4 regions of the Roseibium sp. JB4-4 genome follow, and region 1 is predicted to be linked to each of the others. Evidence: predicted binding sites of a transcription regulator. Region 1 holds the regulator's gene; each other region holds the start of a gene.

Region 1 (5,977 bases):
CACCAAGACGATTGTCGAGGTGGAGTTCACGCTGACACAGGAGCAGTATGACGAAGCCGAGGGCCAGCTCTTCAAGACCAAGGCCTACGAGCAGATCTTTATCGGCGCGCTGCAAGGTCAGCTTGAGGAAAAGGGCCTCGACGTTCCGTTCGACGCCAGCACGATTGAACGCATCGTCGGCAAGCCTGGTGGCGACATCAGGTCGTTTTTCAAGGCGGATGAGAGCCAGCTTGGACAGCCCGTTTCGTTCGAGTTGGCAGCTTCCTCCCGCGTGGACGGATACATCAACGGACGCGTGACACGCGAGAACATGACCGACAGCCGTTTCTTGCAAAAAACGGATCTGGATCTCGTCGACATTCTGGTTGAAGCCAGTATCATTAGGTCTGTCTTCAACTGGAGCTTCATAACCGGAGCAGATTCTGGCGTTGACAATCCGGGAGGTGCCGGCATCGGTGCATCGGTGATTGGCTCCTTCTTCATGATGCTGGTGGTTCTGTTTCTGTCGCTCCCCATTGGCGTGGCTGCCTCCATCTACCTTGAAGAGTTCGCACCGCAGAACAAGTTCACTGATCTGATCGAGGTGAACATTTCGAACCTGGCTGCCGTTCCTTCCATTGTGTTCGGTATCCTGGGTCTGGCCGTCTTCATCCAGTTCATGCATTTGCCGCAATCAGCACCGCTGGTCGGCGGCCTTGTTCTGACACTGATGACGCTCCCCACGATCATTATCTCGACACGTGCCTCGCTGAAGGCGGTACCTCCGAGCATTCGCGACGCGGCACTTGGTGTGGGCGCGTCGAAAATGCAGGCGATCTTCCATCACGTCTTGCCACTTGCGATGCCGGGTATTCTGACAGGCACCATTATTGGTCTGGCACAGGCGCTGGGTGAAACTGCACCTCTGCTTCTGATCGGTATGGTCGGCTTTGTAGCGCGCGGATATCCGGACGGCTTCGTTTCGGGTTTCCTTGACCCGAACTCTGCCATGCCGGCGCAGATCTACACCTGGGCAGCCAGGGCGGACTACGCATTCTACGAAAAAGCCTGGGGCGGTATCATCGTCCTGCTGATCTTCCTGCTCACAATGAACATTCTCGCGATCATCCTGCGCCGCAGGTTTGAACGCCGCTGGTGAGGATTGATGCGATGAACGAGATGCCGAACATTGAACAGGCGATTAAAATGACCGATAGCAAAATCTCTGCAAACAAGGTTCAGGTCTATTACGGCGACAACCAGGCCATCAAGGACGTGGACATTGAAATCCAGCCACGTTCGGTGACGGCCTTTATCGGCCCATCAGGTTGTGGCAAGTCGACGTTTCTGCGGACTATCAATCGTATGAACGACACCATCGACATTTGCCGAGTCGAAGGCTCGATCAAGATTGACGGCGAAGACATCTACGATCCCAAGGTCGATCCGGTGCAGTTGCGCGCCAAGGTCGGCATGGTGTTCCAGAAACCGAACCCGTTTCCGAAGTCGATTTATGACAACATCGCCTACGGTCCGCGCATTCATGGTCTGGCAAAAAACAAGTCAGAACTCGATGACATCGTCTCTTCCAGCCTGCAAAAGGCAGGTCTCTGGGAAGAGGTGAAGAACCGGCTGGATGAGCCCGGAACCGGCATGTCCGGCGGTCAGCAGCAGCGTCTATGTATTGCCCGGGCGATTGCCGTCAGTCCTGAAGTGATCCTCATGGACGAGCCGTGTTCGGCTTTGGATCCGATTGCGACCGCGAAGGTGGAAGAGCTGATCGACGAACTGCGCGAGAACTATACGATCGTGATTGTGACGCACTCCATGCAGCAGGCAGCGCGTGTGTCCCAGCGTACGGCGTTCTTCCACCTTGGCATTCTGGTTGAAGAGGGTCCGACACAGGACATCTTCACAAACCCGAAAGACAAGCGTACTCAGGATTATATAACTGGCCGCTTCGGCTAAGAAATTCTTTCGAGATTACTAAAGAGGACAAAGTATGTCTGAACATACAGTCTCTGCCTATGACGAAGAACTGACAGAAATGGCTGGCAAGGTCGCTGAAATGGGCGGCTTGGCCGAAAAGGCTTTCGCCGATGCCGTTTCTGCTCTGGTGTCACGGGACCTGGAATTGGCCAAAACCACCATTGCCCAGGATGAACGGCTTGATACGTTGCATCAGGAAGTGGAAGCAAAGCTGATCGAAATGATCGCGCGCCGTCAGCCCATGGGTCAGGACCTGCGGGAAATTACGGCCGCCACGCGTATCGCCAATGATCTGGAACGCGTTGGCGACCTGGCCAAGAACGTTGCAAAACGCGCCATTGCAATCGACAACAGCCTCGGTTCCAAAAAGCTTGCGATAGGTGTCGAGCACATGACCGAGCTTGCGCTGAACCAGCTGAAGCAGGTCCTGGACGCCTATACCCGCAAGGACCCGGAAGCCGCGAAACGCGTGCAGGAAGCCGATGCGGAAGTGGACGCAATCTATACATCGCTGTTCCGCGAGCTGCTGACCTACATGATGGAAGATCCAAGGGTTATCACGCAGTGTGTCCATCTCCTTTTCTGCGCAAAGAACATTGAACGCATTGGTGATCACGCGACCAACATTGCTGAAAACGTCTTTTACATGGTGACCGGTGACCGGCTGCCGGAAGAACGGACCAAGCTGGACGAAACCACCAGCGTTTCTTAGTCGCCGAACGAACTTGCGGAAAAATGATCCAGCCGGCGCGGCTGCGCCTGCTGCATGACATGGAGCGAGATGTATGCCGAAGGTGCTCATCGTTGAAGACGAAGAACCGCTTAGTCTTCTGTTGAGATACAATCTGGAAGCCGAAGGATACACGGTTGAATCGTGTATTCGTGGCGATGAGGCAGAAATTCGGTTGCGGGAAAGCGTGCCGGACCTTTTGCTGCTCGACTGGATGCTTCCGGGCCTGTCTGGGATCGAGTTGTGTCGGCGCTTGAGAGCCAGGGAAGACACCGAGCGATTGCCCGTCATTATGCTGACGGCGCGCGGTGAAGAGGCAGAGCGTATCAGAGGACTGTCGACAGGGGCGGACGACTATGTGGTCAAACCGTTTTCCGTACCTGAATTGATGGCGCGGGTCCGCGCAATCTTGCGCCGGGCAAGTCCTGAAGTTGTGTCTACAATGCTCCGGTCCGGAGATATCGAACTGGACCGTGAAACGCACAGGGTTCGCAGGAATGCGAAAGAAGTCCACCTTGGGCCGACGGAATTCCGTCTGCTGGAATTTCTCATGACCTCACCCGGACGGGTTTTCTCGCGTGAGCAACTGCTTGACGGTGTTTGGGGGCATGATGTCTATGTCGACGAGCGGACCGTTGATGTTCACGTTGGCCGCCTCCGCAAGGCTCTGAATAAGGGCAAGGCAAGAGACCCGATCCGAACGGTCCGCGGTGCCGGCTATGCATTCAACGATCAGTTTTCGGTGGTTGCATGATGAAGTGACGAATTCCAGGTGCAAAAATCACAACAAAAAAGCCCGCCAATCTGGCGGGCTTTGCATTTTTGCTGCTGCTTGACCGCTATCCTGCGCGGGCGATCACTTTGCGATCACGGCGGCGGTCTGCAACCGGTTGATAGGCGATTTTACAATGGTGCGCGCAGTAGGGAACACCTGCGTCGGATTGGCGGCCGCAGAAGTAAAAGTCATCGGTTGCCGGATCGCCAATCGGCCATTTGCATGTCCGTTCGGTCAGGGTCAGGATCGACGCGCGTTCGGAAATCGGGATCAGCTCTGCGATCGGCTCAAGGTCAGGCTCTGCTTCGACGATGGGTGTTGGTGCAATGTCGGCCTTCAGCGCCGTCGCCCCAATAGTCTGTGGTTGAGGTGTCGGTTTTTTGGGTGCCGAAGTCCCGGCTGCGGGCGCGCTTGTGCGCGGACGACGAGGTTTGCTGCTGGACGAGGAGGACTTTGCGCGACCTGACAATCCAAGTCGGTGTACTTTGCCGATGACGGCGTTCCGGGTTACGCCACCCAGCTCACCCGCAATCTGACTTGCACTCAAGCCATCGCTCCAAAGCTTTTTGAGAAGCTCAACCCGTTCGTCTGTCCAACTCATTGCCGCACCTTTTCATTTGACCGTTTTGCCGGCCATTAACCCCGTGCTTGGCATGCGCAGGCACGCCTGATATGGCATATCTAGTGCCTAAGAATGATTAGCCCCACGAGATCTCGTGTTTGAATATCAAGAGGTTACAATAACGTTAATTTGTCAGGCAACCATTCGCCCAAAACCAATTGGGGATGAAGCGACTTTTCCCCAAGTATGGCGAGACCCTTGAGACTTTTGCTGAATCTGCGCTCAGGGGCTGCAGGTTGCGGCGAAGCGCCATTTCCATTGACAGGCCTTGGGGCCGGGGGTGTATAAGAAAACCGCAGCGTGCCGCCTCTTCGGGGCGGCATGTTGCATTTTGGCCTGACACAGTAACTGTGACATCGTTGCTCCTGTCGGGCGCGAACGTCACCTTCGTGCAGGCGTTCTTAAGGAGACAAAAGAGGTTATGTCCAAGACTGCATTATTCGGTAACTACGCAAGATCGAACCTGTCGTTTGATCATGGGGAAGGTGTCTGGCTTGTTACGAAAGACGGCCGACGATTCCTCGATTGCGGTTCCGGTATTGCTGTCAATTCCATCGGGCATAGCCATCCGCACCTGGTGTCGGCGCTACAGGAGCAGGCCGCAAAACTGTGGCACGTGTCCAACCTTCATCAGATACCGGAGGGTGAGCGCCTTGCGCAGCGCCTTTGCGACGCTTCTTTTGCCGAAAAGGTGCTTTTTGTGAATTCCGGCGCTGAAGCGATGGAAGCCGCCATCAAGTGCGCGCGCAGGTACCATTTCGACAAAGGACAGCCGGAACGCTACCATATCGTCACGTTCGAGGGAGCGTTCCACGGCCGGACACTGGGGACCATCGCCGCGGGCGGCCAAGCCAAATATCTGGAAGGATTTGGCCCGAAGGCACCGGGTTTCGATCAAGTGCCTGCAAACGATCTGGATGCTCTCAAGGAGGCTCTCGGACCGCAGACGGCGGCGATTGCGCTTGAACCTGTCCAGGGTGAGGGCGGTATTCGGGAGATCCCGACGGACTTCCTGCGTGCCGTGCGCCAGCTGTGTGACGATCAAGGTATCTTGTTGATCCTGGACGAAATCCAGACAGGCGTCGGGCGCACGGGCAAATTTTTTGCTCATGAGTGGAGCGGCATTGAGCCGGACATCATGGCTGTTGCCAAAGGCATCGGCGGCGGGTTCCCGATGGGTGCCTGTCTTGCGACCGCGGACTGCGCGGAAGCGCTAGCACCGGGAACGCATGGAACGACTTTCGGCGGCAACCCTCTCGCTATGTCGGTCGGCAACGCTGTCCTGGACGTCGTGCTTGGTGACGGCTTTCTGGAAGATGTCCGACACAAAGGGCTCCATCTCAAGCAGAAGCTTGCGGGCCTCGTGGACAGTCATCCCAAAGTGCTGGATCAGGTGCGAGGCAACGGTCTGATGTTGGGCATACGGTGTGTTGTGCCCGTTGGTGAATATGTGGGTGCCGCGCGCGAAGCGGGCTTGCTGGCGGTGCCTGCGGGCGACAACGTGGTGCGCATCATGCCGCCGCTCACAATTAGCGAAGATGAAATCTCAATTGCCGTAGAGCGCCTTGAAGAGGCCGCGCTGGCGATCGAAGCGAAACTGGTGGAAGGAGCGGCAGAATGACCGCGAACGGAAGCTACCGGAACTTTCTGGATCTGACTCAATTTGAAGGCGACGAACTGCGCGCCATTCTCGACACCGGTCTCAAGATCAAGTCCAGCCGCAACGGTGTACGCCGCGGCGAAGGTCCGCTTGCGGGCAAGGTGCTGGCCATGATCTTCGAACAACCCTCGACACGCACGCGCATATCCTTTGATGTCGGCATGCGTGAGCTGGGCGGCGAAACCTTGATGCTGACCGGCACTGAAATGCAGCTGGGCCGGG
Region 2 (5,977 bases), 2.4 Mb from region 1:
ACTCTTGAGCAAACCCTGATGGAATCCGACCGCGGGCGTCGGTTCCTGACGGAATTCCTCAAACGGCAAAAGACCCCGGAGACAACGGAGATCCTTGGCGCAATCCAGCGACTTGAGAAAGTCGTGACACGACAGCGCAAGGTGCCCGACCTCGACAAGATTCGCCTCGACATCGCAGACATGCATGAGGCCATCGAACGAACGAAGTCGGAGATCGCTAATATCAAGCAGGAAGAGGACGACAGCAACCGTTTTGTCGATGCCTCTCACGAACTGGACGCGATCGTCACGCAGACAGAAGGCGCGACCCAGTCGATCCTCGAGGCAGCGGAACAAATCCAGGAAAAGGCCTGGGTTCTTCGCGAAAACGGTGCCGATGATGCCACTTGCGACGATATCGACGCAAAAGCGACCGAAATCTTCATGGCATGCTCCTTCCAGGACCTGACCGGTCAGCGGACCAACAAGGTTGTTCAGGTACTGCGCTACCTGGAGAGCCGCATTAATCTGATGATCAACATCTGGGGCATCGAAGATGTTCAGCCAGATGCGCTCGCCGGCCCTGTCGACTCGCGCCCGGATGCGCATCTTCTGAACGGACCGCAACGCGCAGGCACAGGCGTTTCCCAAAACAACGTCGATGAACTGATGTCTGCAAGCGATGATGTCTTCGATGCGGCGTTGAAAGAAAACAGTGCCGAAGCACCTGCAGCGGAACCGGCTGCAACACCGGCAAGCGAAGCAGACGTCGACGCCATTATGGCCAGTGAATCCGACGTTGATGCGATCATGGCCGGTGGCGCTGAACCAATGGATGCCGCCGCAATAGATGACATGTTCGCTTCAGCTGGTTCGGCCGAGGCAGACGAACCGGAAATCGTCGAAGAAGCTGAACTTGAAAGCGCGGACCCTGACGCCATGTTGGACGAAGCAGCTATTGAAAAGTTGTTCGACAACGAAGTCGGCGAGAGCGAAGAAGCCGACGTTGCAGTCCTGTCTGACGTTAATGCGGAAGCAGAAGCGGAAGCTGACGCAGAGTGGGAATTAACGGCTGAAACGACCGAAGCCGAAGGCGATGATCCTCTGGGACAGTTGTCAGAAGCCGAGCGTCAGGCACTCTTCAACTGATCCAACGTTTGGGTGAAGAAAAGGCGCTGCATATTGTGCAGCGCCTTTTTTGTATTTGTCTTACCCTGAGGTCCAGCCCGCTTTTTGGAGTGTCAACGCGAACTCGCCTTCAACAGCATGTCGATGTCAATGTTCCCGCCAGTCAGGACAAGCCCAACGACCTTGCCGCGAAGCGGAAGTTTGCCGGTGAGAACCGCAGCCAGCGCTGCTGCACCGCCAGGTTCTACAACAAGCTTCAACTCCCTGAAAGCAAATGCGACGGCATCCAGAACTTCGTCATCCGAGACGGTGACGCCCTTGCCGGCCAATTGACGAAGGATTGAAAAGCCGACCTCCCCCGGGCTCTCGGAAAGCAAGGCATCACAGACCGAACCGGTTTTCCGGCTGTTCGACAGAAGCACACCAGCTTCCAGCGAACGCTGATAGTCATCGAACAGTTCCGGCTCGACCGTGTGAAATGTGGCAGATGGCGCCTTGTGTGAAAGTGCAAGCGCGATACCGCTTGATAGGCCTCCGCCGCCTGTGCAGGCCAGAACATCATCCAGTTGCAATCCCAAGGCGGTAGCCTGGGCAGCCAATTCCAAGCCTACGGTTCCTTGCCCCGCAATGACCGCAGGGTCGTTATAGGGGTGCACGAAGGTCGCCCCGGTTTCCGCACCGATTCTCGCTGCGATGGCATCGCGGTCTTCATTCTCACGATCGTAAGTCACGACCTCAGCGCCAAACTCGCGCGTGCGCGCCAGTTTAATCGCAGGGGCGTTCTGCGGCATGACAATCGTTGCCGGCATCCCAAGCAAACGGGCGCTGGCGGCAACGCCTTGCGCGTGATTGCCCGATGAACACGCAACGACGCCTTTTTGCCTGTCGTTTTCAGGAATGAGACTGAGGCGGTTGAAAGCACCACGAAATTTGAACGACCCGCTCCTCTGCAGGTTTTCCGGCTTGATCAGAACGGTCGCCCCGGTAAGTTCATCAAGCAACGGGTGGCGAAGCACAGGTGTCAGCAGCGCTTCTTCACGAATCCGCTCAGCTGCTGCTTCTATGTCTGCAAAAGATATGGCTTTTCCGGAATAGGCGGCCAATTCACCGTAGGAAGGCGTGGCATCAGTCTCGTTCATCGGCGCTCACCTCAATCGCTGTAGGGAAGTCCGATGACTAGTGAGAAATCGGTTCAAATTCAACAAGCCAGCAACAAATGAACAACCGCGCCCTGAAGAAACACCAAACACCTCCTGGTTTCATTCAGCAGCGTTCGCTTCGGCAAATTGGGTATTGTGAAGGTCACGTGCCCTTATGCAATTGTCCAGAAACTGGCGCGCACTTGCAGCCCAGGTGTAATTCATTGCAATCCTGCGGCAGTGTTCGCGGGGAATATCAAGCGCTGCTTCAGCTGCTTCCTGCAGATTTTCAGACAGAACACCCGCACCGGTATCACCAATGACATCCAGAGGTCCCATCACTGGAAATGCCGCGACCGGTACGCCGCAGGCAAGTGCCTCCAGCATGACATTGCCGAACGTATCGGTGAGCGAAGGGAATACAAAAACATCGCCATCGGAATAGTGCCGGGCAAGCACTTCTCCAACCATTGCGCCTGTGAAGTGGACGTCGGCATATTGGCGGCGCAGCACTTCAAGTTGAGGGCCGCCGCCAACGACAACTTTGGAGCCCTTCAGCTTGAGATTCAGGAACGCCTCGATGTTCTTTTCAACCGCGACACGCCCGACATACATAAAGACAGGTCTTGGCAAGTCGGCAGGCAGAACAGAACCTTCATATGGCTTGAAGAGCTGCTCATCGACGCCGCGGGACCAGCGCATAAGGTTCTTGAACCCGCGCTCGCGGAGATCCTGTTCAAGAGACCGGGTTGCAACCATGCAGCCGCAGCCGGAGTTATGGAACCGACGAAGCCAGCCATAAGACCAGTTCAGCGGAACGGGCAGACGAGCGGAGACATATTCCGGAAACCGTGTGTGGTAGCTCGTCGTGAAGGGTTGACCGTTTTTTTGGCAACGCTTGCAGCAAGCACACCGAGCGGTCCTTCAGTTGCGATATGCAGATGCTCGCAGTTGTATTCCTCGATTTTGCGGCGAACCATGCCCCGGTGCGCCAGGGACAGGCGTATCTCGGGATAGGTGGGGCATGGCAGCGTCAGAAAGGCCTGGGGCGACAGGACTTCAACGCGAACGCCGATAGCTTCCAGCTCCTCAGCGGTTCGCTCCAGGGATCTAACAACACCGTTTATTTGCGGATGCCAGGCATCCGTCACAATCAGAATGGAACTCATGCGGCGACCGAAGCTTCCTTCGTCTCCACCGGCACGGCTCCCATCCGGGCGCTGTTCACCCATCGTATCACCTCAAACGTACCATCGTGGTGCTCAGCAACCGCAGTGCAGCTCTCCACCCAGTCACCGGTGTTGATATAGTGAATTCCGTTCATATCACGGTCTGCGGCATGGTGAATGTGTCCGCAGATGACACCATCAACACCCTGGCGCCGCGCTTCTTCAGAAAGGGCTTCCTCGAACCGGCCAATGAAGCTTACCGCATTTTTGACTTTCAGCTTCGCCCAGGCCGAGAGTGACCAGTATGTCAGGCCCAGGCGGCGGCGCACCAGATTAAGCCAGGTGTTCACGTTGAGCGCAGTCACATAGGCCTTGTCACCGAAGAATGCGAGCCATTTGGCGTGCCTGATCACAACATCGAACTGGTCTCCGTGGATAACCAGATACCGTTTCCCGTTGGCCGCTTCATGCACGATGCTGTCCGCCACCTCGACACCACCAAAATGGGTTCCCAGAAAATTTCTCAAAAACTCGTCATGATTTCCGGGAATATAAAGAACGCGTGCGCCCTTTCGGCCTTTGCGAAGAATTTTCTGAACCACATCATTGTGGAACTGTGGCCAGTACCAGGAGCGCTTCAGCCGCCAGCCGTCGACAATATCTCCAACGAGATAGACCGTCTCGGCGTCATTTTCCTTCAGAAAGTCTAGCAGCAGTTCAGCTTGGCAACCGCGGGTGCCCAGGTGAACATCCGATATGAACAGAGCCCTGTAGTGGCGCGATGCCTCCGATGCAGACATGGCATTTCTCCAAATTCCTTTTGGAGCGCTTTAGACGCGATTCAGGTATCACTATTATGACAAAAAGCTTGGGGTACTGCCGTGGTTTCGATTTCCAACGTTTATGATTAACACTGGATCAGCTCGCCGAACGCACCGCTATCCGTCTTGAACACCCAAACGTTACACCATTCCCCTGCGCGCACTTGGCTGTTTCAGCTACCGGATTGACGGCGCATTCGTTGGCAGCCAAAAGGGGCAACACGATTTCCCACAGAGGAGACAAAAAATGAACTTGGGTCTAAAGGGTAAAAAGGCCATCATCTGTGCATCCAGCCGAGGTCTGGGTCGAGGGTGTGCGGAAGCCTTGGCGGAAGCAGGGTGCGACATTGTTTTGAACGGGCGCGACGAAACCGCACTTGCGACAACCAAAGCCGCCATTCAGGAACGCTTTGATGTGAATGTCCAAAGCGTTGCCGCTGACGTCTCAACCCGCGAAGGCCAGAATGCTCTGCTTGCGGCCTGCGCTGCCCCAGACATCCTGATCAACAACAACGGTGGCCCTCCTCGCCGGGATTACACCGAGCTCACACGTGAAGCGCTGCTCGAAGGCACTGTCCAGAATTTCGTCACGCCAATCGAATTGATCCAGGCCGTAGTGCCTTCAATGAAGGAGCGCGGTTTCGGGAGGATCGTCAACATCACGTCTCTTTCGGTCAAGATGCCGATTGAAGGTCTGGATCTATCCAGCGGAGCTCGGGCAGGCCTCACAGCCTTTCTGGCCGGTGTAAGCCGCCAACTGGCGCCCCACGGCGTTACCGTGAACAACATCCTGCCGGGCAAGATGGACACAGACCGTCTGAAAGGCGGCTTTGAACTTTCTGCAAAGCAGTCCGGCAAAAGCGTCGCAACGATCCGCGAAGAACAAGCCGCAGGTATCCCGATAGGACGATTTGGCAACGCGGAAGAGTTCGGTCAAGCCTGTGCGTTCTTGTGCTCGCAATACGCCGGTTACATCACCGGACAGAACCTGCTGATCGACGGAGGCCTTTATCCGGCAGCGTTTTAACAGACCGTTCCGATAAAAAAGGCCGGGGTCTTCCCCGGCCTTTTGCATTCCACTTTAACTTGATCAGAATTTGTAGCGCATTGACGCGGAGATGATGTTCACGTGGCTGTCGACGTCGGCGGTGTAGGTGCCGAAGGCGGCGTTAAAGTCCTGGTGATTGGAATCGATGTTGATTTTCGTCGATTCTGGAATGATGTGCGTGTACCCCAAATCAAAAGACAAGTGCTTGTTGAAATTGTAGCTCGCACCTGCTGAGAGCCACCAGCGATTGTTGTCTGGCAAACGTGTTGACCGGATATCCTCGTCGATCGGTGAGATTTCGTAGCCAAGACCAGCGCGGAAAGTCAGCTTTTCGTTGTAGTCGTACTCACCGCCGAGCGAAAAGAACCAGCCGTCATCATAGTTGAAATGAAGCGTGGTCAGTGCTGCGCCGGTCGCATCGGAAATTGCACGCGGCGATTTCAGCCGGCTCCAGTTTGTCCACTCAACTGTTCCCAATACACGAATTTTGTCAGTGATCTGCTGCCGGGCTGAAACGTTGACCATGTCGGGTGTTACTACGCCAAGGCCGATGGCCCGGGTCACGCCGCCTACGAACAGGTCACCATCAAGATCATGGCCGACGCCGGAACGATAACCGACACCGATTTCCGTACCTTTCATGGGGCGTACTGTCAGGCCGGCCGTAACACCGTAGCCAATGCTGCTGCCCGA
Region 3 (5,977 bases), 1.6 Mb from region 1:
GCGCGAAGAAGCGCTAAGGGCAATCGACAGGGTTGAGGCCGAAAGCGAAACCATTGTCGGGTCCACATTCGTGCGCATGGCGGACAGAGCCAAAAACCACCTCAACGCCGCTGACAAGGATCCGGAAGACCGGATCGAGATAATCGGCACACGGATCGGCCGGTCTCTCGGTGTTCTATTTGCGCTGGGACTGGTGATCTATCTCTTCGTTACCTACGTCATGGGTTAGCGAAGACAAATTGAGCGACGGCGCGCATTGCGGGCCGTTAGGGAAACAAGATGGCATCTATCAACCCGATAAGCAGAAGCGGATGGTCCGAGCGCAGAGCGCCGGGCCTCAAGGATTTCGAGGCCATGGCCAGCGAAGTTCTGGCCGGTCTGCCGGATGATTTGCTGCTGCGCTGCGGATACCTGCAGATCAGCCTGGCCGATTATGCACCTGACGATGTACTGGATGAACTCGGGATCGAGGATCCCCATGATCTTCTGGGCCTGTTTGAAGGCCAGGGGCTGGCACACGGAGGCGATGCCGTCGGCACCGGCCAGATGCCCAACCGGATTTGGCTGTTCAGACGGCCCATTCTGGATTACTGGGCGGCGATGGACGAAACGCTTGGCGACGTCGTCGCGCATGTCCTCATACACGAGATCGGCCACCATTTCGGGCTGTCCGACCAGGACATGGAACGAATAGAAGCCGCAACCGAACGATAGACCCAGTCACGGCTTCCAGCGATTTTGTGCGCAGAACTTATTCAGCGGCTTCTTTTTGCGCCCGCGAAATCGATTCAATGATCATTTTCTTGGCCGCTTCCGCGCCTTCCATACCGGTTACCTTTACCCATTTGCCGGGCTCAAGATCCTTGTAGTGCTCGAAGAAGTGCTTCACCTGCTGAACGGTGATTTCCGGCAGATCAGTGACATCTGAAATCGCGTCGTAGCGCTTGCTCAGCTTGTGTGACGGTACCGCGATGATCTTTTCGTCCTGACCAGACTCGTCTTCCATCAGCAACACACCGATCGGGCGACAGTTCATGATCGCGCCTGGAACGATAGGCCGCTGATTGACAACCACTACATCGATCGGATCGCCGTCACCACAGAGCGTATGTGGCACGAAACCGTAGTTTCCAGGATACCGCATGGGTGTATAGAGAAAGCGGTCGACATACATTGCCCCGGCTTCCTTATCCATCTCATACTTGATTGGTTCACCGCCGACGGAAACCTCGACGATGACATTGATGTCTTCGGGCGGGTTCTTGCCGATCGGCACAGCGTCCATACGCATTGAAACACTCCTGTTGATCTGTGCTGCGTCTATCGCAACCCAGCCGGATAAGTGCAAGTCCTTAATTATTGCATTGCACCTAATTGATGAGCATGCCTCTAATGGCAGAAAAGCCAGTCAAGGGGATTCCATGTCACCATTTTTCCGAAAGGTATCGCGGATATTGGCCGTTTTCGCGGCAGTCGTGGCGCTGACAACAGGAAACGGCACCGCAGAAACCATCGACAGTACTTATACCAAAATCCAGCTTCAGAATTGCGTGCAGTTGGAAACCGCTGCGGAAGAGGGCACATTTGGCGGCTCGTGGGAATGCCCCGGATTTGAGGATCAACCGGTATACGTCGCCGAGGGCGATCTTCGCATGTTTGTCTCCTTCGGACCATTTGCAGCGGACGAACCTGCAGCCGGTCAAACCCTGCCGAACTTCAATACAGTCAATGACACACTGGAATGGCGGCTCAGAGACGGTCGTCCATTTGCGACCATCCTGCGCTGGTTTCCAAGTTACGGTGATGGCAGCAAGACAGGCAGCGTCCTGATTGTCACCCAGCTGAAACCGGGCGGCGAGACCTGTCAGATTGCGCGGGTTGACGCGCAAGCGAACAAGAATGCCAACTTTCTTGCAAGGCAGGCAGCAGACACCATGGCTGGGCAATTCGACTGTTCCAGACCGCCCGAAACAATTGGAAACGCGGGGAATTATCAATGATGAATAGGTGGGCTCAACCGCCCTTGGCGGGCCATACATAGATCGACAGTTCCAGCCGTCGACCGCCCAGCCGGTACCAGGACTTTGCCGCAAGCCGCCCGCCAACGGCCTTGTAGAAGGCTCGGGCTGGTTTGTTTTCGCTGAGCACCTGGATCGCAATACCGGACAGATTCCTGGTTGCCAGTGTTTCCTGAACGCTTTCAAAAAGGGTGCGGCCGAACCCGAGACCCTGATACTCGGGCTTCAGGTAGAGTTCATAGATTTCGCCGTCCATTCCGGTTCTATGCAGACGGCAGGGGCCATAGGTTGCATATCCTGCCGGCGTGTCGGCAATGCTGAGGATTTTGATTTCGACGCCTCTTGCAAGGGCACCGCGCCACCAGCCGGTTCCTCGGCGGGAGATCATCTTCTGAAGATCAACACCGTGCAATACGCCTCGATAGGCTCCAAGCCAGGCTTCGCTATGAATACCGGCTAGCGCCTCACAATCAGCGGCTCGAGCCGCACGGAGATCAATCAGGTCCGTAGTCATCCTTTTGAAAGGATACATCAAGCAACGGGACGGAAAAGAGGCAATCCAATGCGATTGGCAAAAAGATAAATTCGCCGGCAGCCCGATTCATGGCGCGCGAATGACGGCGCTCGACAAAGGGCTCTGAAATTGAAAAGGGCCGGCTTTACGCCGGCCCTTCAGGTGCCCTGATGTTTGACTCACTAAATCTGGCTGGCCGGCAAGAACCCCGGGGGGCTGGGGGGCTAATGCATTCCGCGATCCCCACTGGCCATACCCATCAGGGTATGCTGCTAATATGGTGCCCCAAAATGGCTGGCCAAGGGCTGGAATGCGGCAAAATCAAGGAAATTTAGGCGTTCTTTCAAGGCAAACCGCTGTTACATTGAGGACCCGCATTCCAGCGGGTTTTTACTCGGTGATTTTGACCTAAAAACTGGCCCATCTGCCGTTCTTTCATTTGCGGGCTTGCCATCGGGGCCTATGCCAACGCATCATGACGCTTGGGTGACAAGCGGGCGTCAGGCATGATTCTCGTTTCAAGCGAAACCGCATACGGAAATGGAGGCGGAATGAGCGAAGCCGATGACAGCGCGTTTAAGCGCGGTGCGAGGTTGACCCTCTCACCGCAAAGCCAACCGGCTCCCCCTCCAAGACCTGTTGTTTCCTTTCATCGAAAAGAACTTGATACCATCCTCCGGCTCTATGGCCGCATGGTTGCGGATGGTGAATGGCGTGACTACGCAATCGATCTTCTGAAGGACAAGGCCGTCTTTTCCGTATTCCGCCGATCTTCGGAGATGCCGCTTTTTCGAATTGAGAAAGACCCGAAGCTTGCGCGTCGTCAAGGCGCATATTCAGTGGTCGCCACGGGCGGCATGATTCTGAAGCGTGGCCACGACCTCGCACAGGTGCTCAAGGTCCTTGAAAAGAAGAAGCATCTTCGGGTCGTCGACGCCTGATCCGATTTCCCGCCCCAGACACAAAAAAGCCCGGCGAGAAGCCGGGCTTTTCGGTTTGAACTTCTGTGCAGCTTATTCGCGATTGCCGAACAGCGACAACAGCATCAGGAACAGGTTGATGAAGTCGAGGTAGAGACGAAGTGCGCCCATGACGGACTTCTTCGTTGCGACTTCACTGCTGTCACCTTCGTAGTACATTTCCTTGATCTGCTGGGTGTCGTAAGCCGTCAGGCCTGCAAACACCAGAACACCGATTACTGAAACGGCAAACATCAGGGCAGACGATGCCAGGAAGATGTTGACGATCGAAGCGATGATGATGCCGATCAGACCCATCATCAGGAACGAACCCCAGCCGGACAGATCTTTCTTGGTGGTGTAACCGAAGATGCTCAATGCGCCGAAGGATGCGGCGGTAATGAAGAACACCCGTGCAATGGAGCCACCGGTATAGACCATGAAGATCGGCGCAAGCGAAATGCCCATGATGGACGCATAGACCAGAAACATTGTTCTGGCAGTGCTTGCACTCATCGACTGAATGCGTGCGGAAAGCCAAAGGACCATTCCGAGCGGCGCAAACAGCAGAACGAAGTAAATCGGTCCACTAAAGAGTGTTTGTGCAACGGCAGGATTGCTGACAGCCAGCAAATATGTACCGAGTGCGAGGAAGCCGGTCAGCGCGAGGCCGAGTGTCATGTAGTTGTAGACACCCAGCATGTAGCTGCGTAGGCCCTGATCGATGCCGGCCTCGGCGCGTGCGCCGGCAACCGAGTAGGCACCCTGAGATTGACGGTCAAAGCTCGACATGGTCGTGGTATTCCCCTCTTAGATAGAAGCACGTGAACTTACGTGCAGCACAGCTCCCTCAACATATGGGAAAATGCGAACACAAGCTCAAGACGGTTTTCCTGAAAAAATCGTAATCTTTTCCGCTCAAACCCGCAACAATAACCCAAATAGTCCGAATTCTGCGCTTATTTCATCGCTTTCAGGCGCGAGGCAATCTGCCTGTCGCAGTCCCCACCGGGATTGCGAACCACTTCTTCCGAGGCAAAATCGAGGATTTCGCGTTCCTTGTCCCGCATTTGTTCGACCGAAACGCCAGGTTTGAACCACTGTAGAACAGCGTAGTCGCCACCGGCATCCGTCAAAAACGCCAACGGTTTGCCGTCTTCCATAATGCCCATGCGGCCGACACGAACTTCCTCAACGGTGACATTACGAGCTTCCCCGTCAACGGTCAGCCGACTTTTGGAAAGCTTCAACTTCTTGAGTTTTGAAGACGCGGTTCCGTTCCAGCTTCTGTAGAACCGGTTGCCTTTTTTCTCAACCGAAAGACAGGAGTTCTTGTAGTTCGGAATGGACAAGCGCTCAGCGGTAACTTCAAACGGCTCTTCACCCTTAGGTGCCAGCGTGTATTTCATCGCATGTTCACCCGTCCGGTAAACACGAATACCGACGGGCGTGTAGCCGCTGTCATTGATTGTCCGGGTAAAGAAATCGAACTGGTTCTGATCATTGGTGCCGGCGCGGCGATAGAGCCAGCGCTTCGGCAGCCCGTCTTCGAACACCAGCCAGTCGCTGACCACAAGTCCGCGCGGCCCATCCTTTGTGTTCAGCTGCCAGACGCCAGTGTGAAACGGGCTTTCGGCAAATGCGGGCTGACCCCACGTAAAGGTCGCTACGGCAGCAAGTACCACGCCTTTGGCAAGTGATTTGAGAACGGTTTTTTTAGTGAATTCAAGCATGGCACAAGCCCCTGTTTACTCTAGGCCCTAGTCGGATAGCCAAGATCAAAACAGCATGCAAGCGGCGTCGGGCCGAAGTTTGTCTGAAAGGGCCTGTTTTTCGTGAAAGTTTCCTGACATGGATAATTTCCACATCAGGTCGCTCTTGGAAGTCGATGTTCTACAGATTTCTAAGAACCGGGGCCGGCTTTTCACCCAGCACGCGCCAGGTGCCGATCAGGCCGAATCCGACCGTCAATACGAGCGCGACAAGTGCCGCACCAGCAGCCGTCACCGGCATCACCACGAACGATCCACCCATGATCTGGGTAATCACGTACCAGGCTGCCACACCCCCGGCCACCAGAGCAAAAAGGGCGGTCACCAATCCGAGGATCGCGTATTCGAGGCCGTAGGCAATGATCAAGCGTGTGCGTGTCGCGCCCAGGGTTTTGAGAATAACGGCATCGTAAATACGGCTGCGGTGACCAGCAGCCAACGCACCTGCCAGCACAAGCACGCTCGCGATCAACGTGATCGAGCTTGCTCCTCGGATGGCCCAGGCAAGCTGTGCCACCAGATCATTGACCTGGGATATGGCGTCCTTGACGCGAACCGCAGTCACGGTCGGGAAGGTGTTTGATACGGTTTTCAAAAGCGCCAGCTCAGCATCCGTCGGCACTTCTTCGTCCCAGCCGAGTGTCATGAGATGGGCATGGGGAGCACCTGCAAACGTATTCGGTGAAAAGACCATGACGAAGTTGATCGCCAAAG
Region 4 (5,977 bases), 1.9 Mb from region 1:
GCAGTTCGCGGCCAACATTGCCGGTAGCGCCTGCAATTGCGATCTTGAAACCCATTTCGACTTGTCCTTGTCCGTCTCCCCGCTTTACCGGCTCGTCCCTTCCAGATGGGCGTCGCCGGCTCCCGGCGCCTCCCATCCCCGGGGAGGCGGGACGAGCGGCACCGTTAAGCGGTGGTCTTGGTTGTCTTTGTTGTGCGTTTAAGTGCGGTTGCGGCATGCGTCACTGTCTCGCCGCGCATGAAGGTCACGCTGGCAAGGGCCTGAGACATCGTATCCAGAATGTCGGCTTTCAGCCGGGTCATTGGTGCTCGCAATCGTCAAAACTTGAGACGGCGGTGTTTTTGCCCGGAATTCCTGGTGAGTCAACAAGGAATTCGATGGACGCGCGGGATTGGTTACGCCTGATGCCTCGAAGCAGCGATGAATGTCAGGTTGCACTTGCAAAGCTTCGATAAATCAAGATATCATGAATTATGGATATAAATGGAGCTGTGAGCGCCTTTGGTGCGCTCAGCCAGAAAACGAGGCTTGATGTCTTCCGGCTTTTGATTGCCGCCGGACCGGAAGGCATGAGCGCCGGTGACATTGGTGAAACACTTGGTGTCCGCCAGAACACGATGTCGGCAAATCTGTCTGTCCTGCTGCAAGCCGGATTGGTGCGCAACACGCGTGAGGGGCGCACGGTTCGCTATTTTGCGGACCTAGGAGGCACCAGTGCTCTCCTGACGTTCCTGATGTCGGATTGCTGCGGCGGTCATCCTGAACTTTGTTCGCAGGTTATTGAATCGATCACCTGCAGAAAATCTTGAATATTGCTCTAGGAGGAACCCATGCCGGACGGTGTCTATAATGTTTTGTTTCTTTGTACCGGCAATTCGGCGCGGTCGATTCTGGCCGAGGCAATCTTGAACCGGGACGGCCGGGGAAAATTCAAAGCTTTTTCGGCAGGTTCCCAGCCCGCAGGCATTGTCCGGGCCGAAGCTCTGGAACTCTTGAAGAAGCTCAACTTCAAAACCGAGGATTTCAGGTCGAAGGACTGGAGCGAATTTGCCGAACCCGGTGCGCCTGAGATGGATTTCGTTTTCACCGTGTGTGACAACGCTGCGAAGGAAACATGTCCGGTTTGGCCCGGTCAGCCGATGTCCGCTCACTGGGGAGTGCCCGACCCGGCCGCAATGAGGGGCAACGAAAGCGAGCGGCAATTGGCCTTCAGCGACACGTTCCGCATGCTGAACAACAGGATTTCGATCTTTATCAATCTGCCGATGTCTTCGTTAGACAAAATGTCCTTGCAGAAGAAACTCGAAGAGATCGGCAAGTCGGACGGTTGACACCCGGCTTGCCGGAGGACGGTACCATAGCCTAACCCTGCGGGCTGCTTCAGGTGCCAGCCTCTTTGCCCGCAGGCTCGCTTCGCAGTGTCAGCAGCGCAATAACAAGCGCGGTCAGGGCACAGGCTGCAACAGCGCCCACGAGCGGCAGCGCCGTCCGGTCAAAGAACGGGCTGCAGATCAGGATCATGATACCACCGGCAACCATTTGAAACGTCCCCCCGAGGCTTGATGCCATGCCCGCATGCTCGCCATGGTCTTCAAGAGCCATGACCATTGTCGGGGCGATCACTTGACCGAGGCAGGAATTGCCGATGAACAAGAGCGCCATCAGCACCCAGAGATCATCAAACCCGGCCCAGACAAGAACGAAAAGCAAGGACGTCGCAGCGGCGAAACCGAAGACGGCGACCAGCGCTACCCGGCCCATGCCGAAGCGTTGCCCAAGCGAAGCGGCGAACTGTGAAGAGGCAAAAAACCCGATGGCATTGACTGCAAACACCAGACTGAAAGTTGTCGGTGTCAGACCGTACTGCGTCATGTAGACAAGCGGTGCCGATGCGATGAACACAAAGAAGCTGGCGAGCGAGAAGCCGCCGATAAGGGTGAGGCCCATGAACTTACCGTCGCGAAGCAGGTAGACCGTACTTCGGATCATGGCCACGGGGTCGATCCGCGCGCGTCGGTTATCAGGCAGGGTTTCCGGCAACAGAAAGGCCATCTGCACCATCGCGGCCAAGGAGATCAGGGCAAGGGCGTAGAATATCAGGCGCCAGCTGCCGAACTGTATGATCATGCTGCCCGTGAGAGGCGCAAGCATGGGCGAAATGCTGATGACCAGCATGACGAGTGCCATCAGTTTCGTTGCTTCCGTGCCTGTGTGAAGGTCACGGACAACCGCGCGAACGATCACCATCGGTGCAGCAGCTCCAAGAGCCTGGACAAACCGGCCAAGCGTGAGCATGGAAACATCACTTGCCATCGCGCAGAGAATTGAACCGATGATGAAGATCACAAGCCCGAGAAACACAGGCGGTTTGCGGCCGAAGCGGTCTGCAAGGGGACCATAAAAAAGCTGTGCTACTCCAAATGCGATGAAATAGACCGTGAAGGTCATATGGGCCGCAGCATCATCTGTGTTCAGGCTCTGCACGATTTCAGGCATTGCCGGAAGGTAAAGGTCAATCGCAAAAGGACCGACCGCAGCCAATAAGCCCAGCACCACGGCCGAGCGCGCAAATCCGATTTGCATTTAATTGTCCGAATGTTTGCGCCTGAAGCGCCGAAAAGTGGGAAGCCGCGAGGGTGGTTGAATTGCGTCTGATTGTCCAGCTCTTTCTGCGCAAGACATGCTTGCAATCGCGTTTCCGGCTTTGCCCGGATGTCACAAAACCTTCATGCAACTGTCACCGATCTTGCAAGGATGGCAACTAGCTTTCGCGCACCTTCAACCCAAATATTTCTATGGGAGCTCGTGCAATGGCGAACCTTCGCGGACGTTTTTTGAAAGGCGTCAGTCTCGCTGTGCTGTTCGGTATCGGAGCCGTTTCCTCCGCTCAGGCCGACTATTTCGAACGGATTAATTCCTACCCGGTCTACAAGACTTTGCCGGAGGGTGCAGACAAGGCAACGGAGACCGTTGCTGAAATCATCTACGCATCCAAAGACGGCCGTACACTTGCGTTTACAGACAGCCCGGGTGAGGCGATTGTTTTCATCAATGCAGCCAATCCGCTCAATATTCAACGGATGGCGAGGGTTGCACTGGAGGGTGAGCCAACGTCCGTCGCCATGGGTGACGGCACTGCCTATGCAGGTGTGAACACAAGTGAAGATTTCATCAATGCGTCAGGGCATCTTGCCGTGATCGCGCTTGACGGCATGGGCATTACCGCAAAATGCGATGCCAAGGGCCAACCGGACAGCGTTGCAATTTCACCGGATGGAAAGTTCGTTGCGGTTGCGATCGAAAACGAACGCGACGAAGACCTGAATGATGGTGTCATCCCTCAAATGCCTGCGGGTCATCTGGCAATCTTCGACCTTGACGAAACCGGTGCGCCAACGAACTGCGATGCGGTTCGGATCGTGGACCTGACGGGCCTTGCTGAAGTTGCTCCGACAGACCCGGAGCCGGAATTCGTGTCGATTAATGCAGACAATCAGGCCGTCGTCACGTTGCAGGAAAACAATCATCTGGCGGTGGTCGATCTGGCATCCGGCAAGGTTCTTGCGCACTTTTCTGCCGGTGCTGCTTCGGCAGAAAACATTCCCGTTGCAAAAGCCCTCATGAGCGATGCTTCCGGTAATAATGAAAATGTCGCCCGCGAACCGGACGCGGTCGCCTGGATTGACACAGAGCGTTTCGTTACTGCCAATGAGGGCGATTACGAAGGCGGTTCCCGCGGCTTCACCATTTGGAACACCAAGGGAGAAGTCCTGTTCGACAGCGGCAATCAGATGGAACATCTGGGCATGGCACATGGCCATTATCCGGCGAAACGTGCCCACAAGAAGGGCACTGAGCCGGAAGGTGTTGCAGTCGGTGTCTTCGGCGGTGAAACCCTGATTTTCGTAAACTCCGAACGCGGCAATTTTGTCGCCGTATATAAAGATACCGGCGGGGAGCCTGAGTTCGTCCAGCTGCTGCCGACGCATGTTGGTCCGGAAGGTCTTCTGGCAATCCCGAACCGTGATTTATTTGCGGTTGCCAACGAAGTTGATGAAGACGGTGTGCGGTCGCACATCTCGCTCTATCAGTTTGGCGCAGATGCGCCATCCTACCCATCCATCGTTTCCGCCAGAGATCCTGAAAAAGGAGCTCCGATCGGCTGGGGCGCACTCTCTGCTCTGGCGGCTGATCCGCAGGATGCCAACACGCTTTACGCGGTTAGCGACAGCTTTTATGACGATGCCCGCATCTACACGCTGGATATCGCAACCCAACCGGCACAGATTGTCTCCTACGTTACGGTGACGGGCTTCGTTCAGTCGCGGCTGGACCTGGAAGGTATTTCGGTTTCGAAAGACGGCGGGTTTTGGCTTGCCTCTGAGGGGCATCCTGAAAAAGACCGCCAGCACCTTTTGTTGAAAGTCAGTGCCAACGGTGCTGTTGAAGAAGAGATCACGTTGCCGCAGTCGCTGGTCGAGCAGGCCAAGCGCTTTTCTTTTGAAGGCGTTGCCGAGTTCGAGATGGACGGTCAAACGCTTGTCGCAGTTGCCGTTCAGCGGGAGTGGAACGACGACCCGGAAGGACATTCCAAGATTGCGATCTACAATCCTTCTGACAAGTCCTGGGGGTTTGTCCACTATCCGCTGGACGCGCCAAGAAGCGCTGCAGGCGGCTGGGTCGGCCTGTCAGAGATTGTCTCTCTGGAGGACGGCAAATTCGCCATTCTGGAGCGTGACAACAAGGGCGGGGAAGATGCCGCCATCAAGCAGATCACAACGGTGTCTCTTGAAGGTGTTACGCCTGCCAAACATGGAGAAGAATTGCCGGTCCTGAAGAAGCAGTTCGCGGTTGACCTCCTTCCGGCAATGTCGTCAAGCAAGGGGTGGATTTTGGACAAGCCCGAAGGCCTGACGATTACGGCCGATGGCCGCCTCATTCTGGTGACGGACAATGACGGCGTCGATGATGCACCGGGTGAAACACAGCTGATCGACCTGGGTCCGGCGAGCCGACTCAACTGATTGAGCCTTAAGGTCTCCCAAGACCGACCTGAGGACCCGGCGGTATTCTGACCGCCGGGTTCTTGCTTTTTAATGGCCGCCTGATCGGCTCCGCGGCCAGCAAGGCCAAAATGGAAAAATTGAGCCTGTTTCGAATTCATTGGTAATTTCGAGCTAATTTTCTTGTCATCTAGTTCCAGATGATTCGCGAGACTTCCGATGACAATCAGAAAAAGACTTTTTGTGCTGGTAATCGTTTTGACAGTGCCAATCGTCTTTTGTGCAGCCTGGATCATACTTTCCGCCTATTCGGACCTTGAACGGGACAAGGTAAAGCTGGCCAGTTTGCCGGCCCTTGAGACGGTCTGGCAGGCCGGGATCAGGCAAGGAGCCACAGAACTCCCGAGCGACGTTCTTGCCAGCTATCCGGCATGTGCGCCTGAAAAGGCGGCAGGCTCAGCTGCAAAAGCACTTTCCAATGCGCACAAAGTCATAGACTGCGTCGGTGACGAAGCGGATCTTGCCGCAAACACGGTTCAGACCACGAACTTGCTGGCCGAACTCGTGTCAGGACAATTGTCCGATCTGGTCGTGCGTACGGCTGCAGTTGTACGCAACAGCGAGAATGTTGCGAAAAAAACCGAACTCAGCCATCTGGATTCCATGTCCGTTCTGGTCGGGGCCGGTCAATTCAAGGTGCTCGCGGATCAGATCAGTGCCATTTCCAAGACAGGCCCCGGTGCGGTTGAGGAAGGCAAGGAAACTGCCTTCAGCAAGGCGGCGCAAGCCTACCGCCAGGCAAACGGCAAATTCCAGGGAGCGCTTGCAAAAGTCGCATCCAAGGTCGGGCAGGGCGCTGACGGTACGACGCTTGATCTGCAGCCGGTTCGGGACAGATATACAGCCTTCCTAAGTGCGATTGACGGTCTGCACAAGGTGAGCCATAGCCAACTTTCCGCGCAGCTCCAGTCCAC

The links. Region 1 encodes PhoB, which activates phosphate uptake and scavenging genes when phosphate is short. Its sites were predicted from a motif close to TGTCATNNANCTGTCAT; they were not measured.
Region 2: a site for PhoB is predicted at 4,261-4,277, ahead of ACZ1HV_RS25400 (UDP-2,3-diacylglucosamine diphosphatase). Genes of this name have one in related genera too.
Region 3: a site for PhoB is predicted at 3,008-3,024, ahead of ACZ1HV_RS16160 (DUF2794 domain-containing protein). Genes of this name have one in related genera too.
Region 4: a site for PhoB is predicted at 2,714-2,730, ahead of ACZ1HV_RS17935 (esterase-like activity of phytase family protein). Genes of this name have one in related genera too.

The regions. Positions count from the first base shown of each region.
Region 1 covers NZ_CM146333.1:1,860,967-1,866,943, reverse strand. The annotation lists gene pstA (phosphate ABC transporter permease PstA) at 1-1,138, shown strand, start outside; gene pstB (phosphate ABC transporter ATP-binding protein PstB) at 1,186-1,947, shown strand; gene phoU (phosphate signaling complex protein PhoU) at 1,982-2,680, shown strand; gene phoB (phosphate regulon transcriptional regulator PhoB) at 2,754-3,452, shown strand; gene ACZ1HV_RS08540 (GcrA family cell cycle regulator) at 3,538-4,074, opposite strand; gene ACZ1HV_RS08535 (aspartate aminotransferase family protein) at 4,517-5,716, shown strand; gene argF (ornithine carbamoyltransferase) at 5,713-5,977, shown strand, end outside.
Region 2 covers NZ_CM146333.1:5,387,041-5,393,017, reverse strand. The annotation lists gene ACZ1HV_RS25420 (protein phosphatase CheZ) at 1-1,128, shown strand, start outside; gene ACZ1HV_RS25415 (threonine ammonia-lyase) at 1,221-2,246, opposite strand; gene ACZ1HV_RS25410 (glycosyltransferase) at 2,367-3,005, opposite strand; gene ACZ1HV_RS25405 (hypothetical protein) at 3,056-3,415, opposite strand; gene ACZ1HV_RS25400 (UDP-2,3-diacylglucosamine diphosphatase) at 3,412-4,215, opposite strand; gene ACZ1HV_RS25395 (SDR family oxidoreductase) at 4,484-5,263, shown strand; gene ACZ1HV_RS25390 (OmpP1/FadL family transporter) at 5,327-5,977, opposite strand, start outside.
Region 3 covers NZ_CM146333.1:3,445,790-3,451,766, reverse strand. The annotation lists gene ACZ1HV_RS16185 (hypothetical protein) at 1-229, shown strand, start outside; gene ACZ1HV_RS16180 (metallopeptidase family protein) at 280-714, shown strand; gene ppa (inorganic diphosphatase) at 752-1,291, opposite strand; gene ACZ1HV_RS16170 (hypothetical protein) at 1,422-2,000, shown strand; gene ACZ1HV_RS16165 (GNAT family N-acetyltransferase) at 2,014-2,532, opposite strand; gene ACZ1HV_RS16160 (DUF2794 domain-containing protein) at 3,084-3,473, shown strand; gene ACZ1HV_RS16155 (Bax inhibitor-1/YccA family protein) at 3,546-4,283, opposite strand; gene ACZ1HV_RS16150 (hypothetical protein) at 4,451-5,224, opposite strand; gene ACZ1HV_RS16145 (ABC transporter permease) at 5,385-5,977, opposite strand, start outside.
Region 4 covers NZ_CM146333.1:3,796,893-3,802,869, forward strand. The annotation lists gene ACZ1HV_RS17910 (aspartate-semialdehyde dehydrogenase) at 1-55, opposite strand, end outside; gene ACZ1HV_RS17915 (hypothetical protein) at 165-302, opposite strand; gene ACZ1HV_RS17920 (ArsR/SmtB family transcription factor) at 474-809, shown strand; gene ACZ1HV_RS17925 (arsenate reductase ArsC) at 831-1,331, shown strand; gene ACZ1HV_RS17930 (multidrug effflux MFS transporter) at 1,381-2,583, opposite strand; gene ACZ1HV_RS17935 (esterase-like activity of phytase family protein) at 2,811-5,024, shown strand; gene ACZ1HV_RS17940 (hypothetical protein) at 5,223-5,977, shown strand, end outside.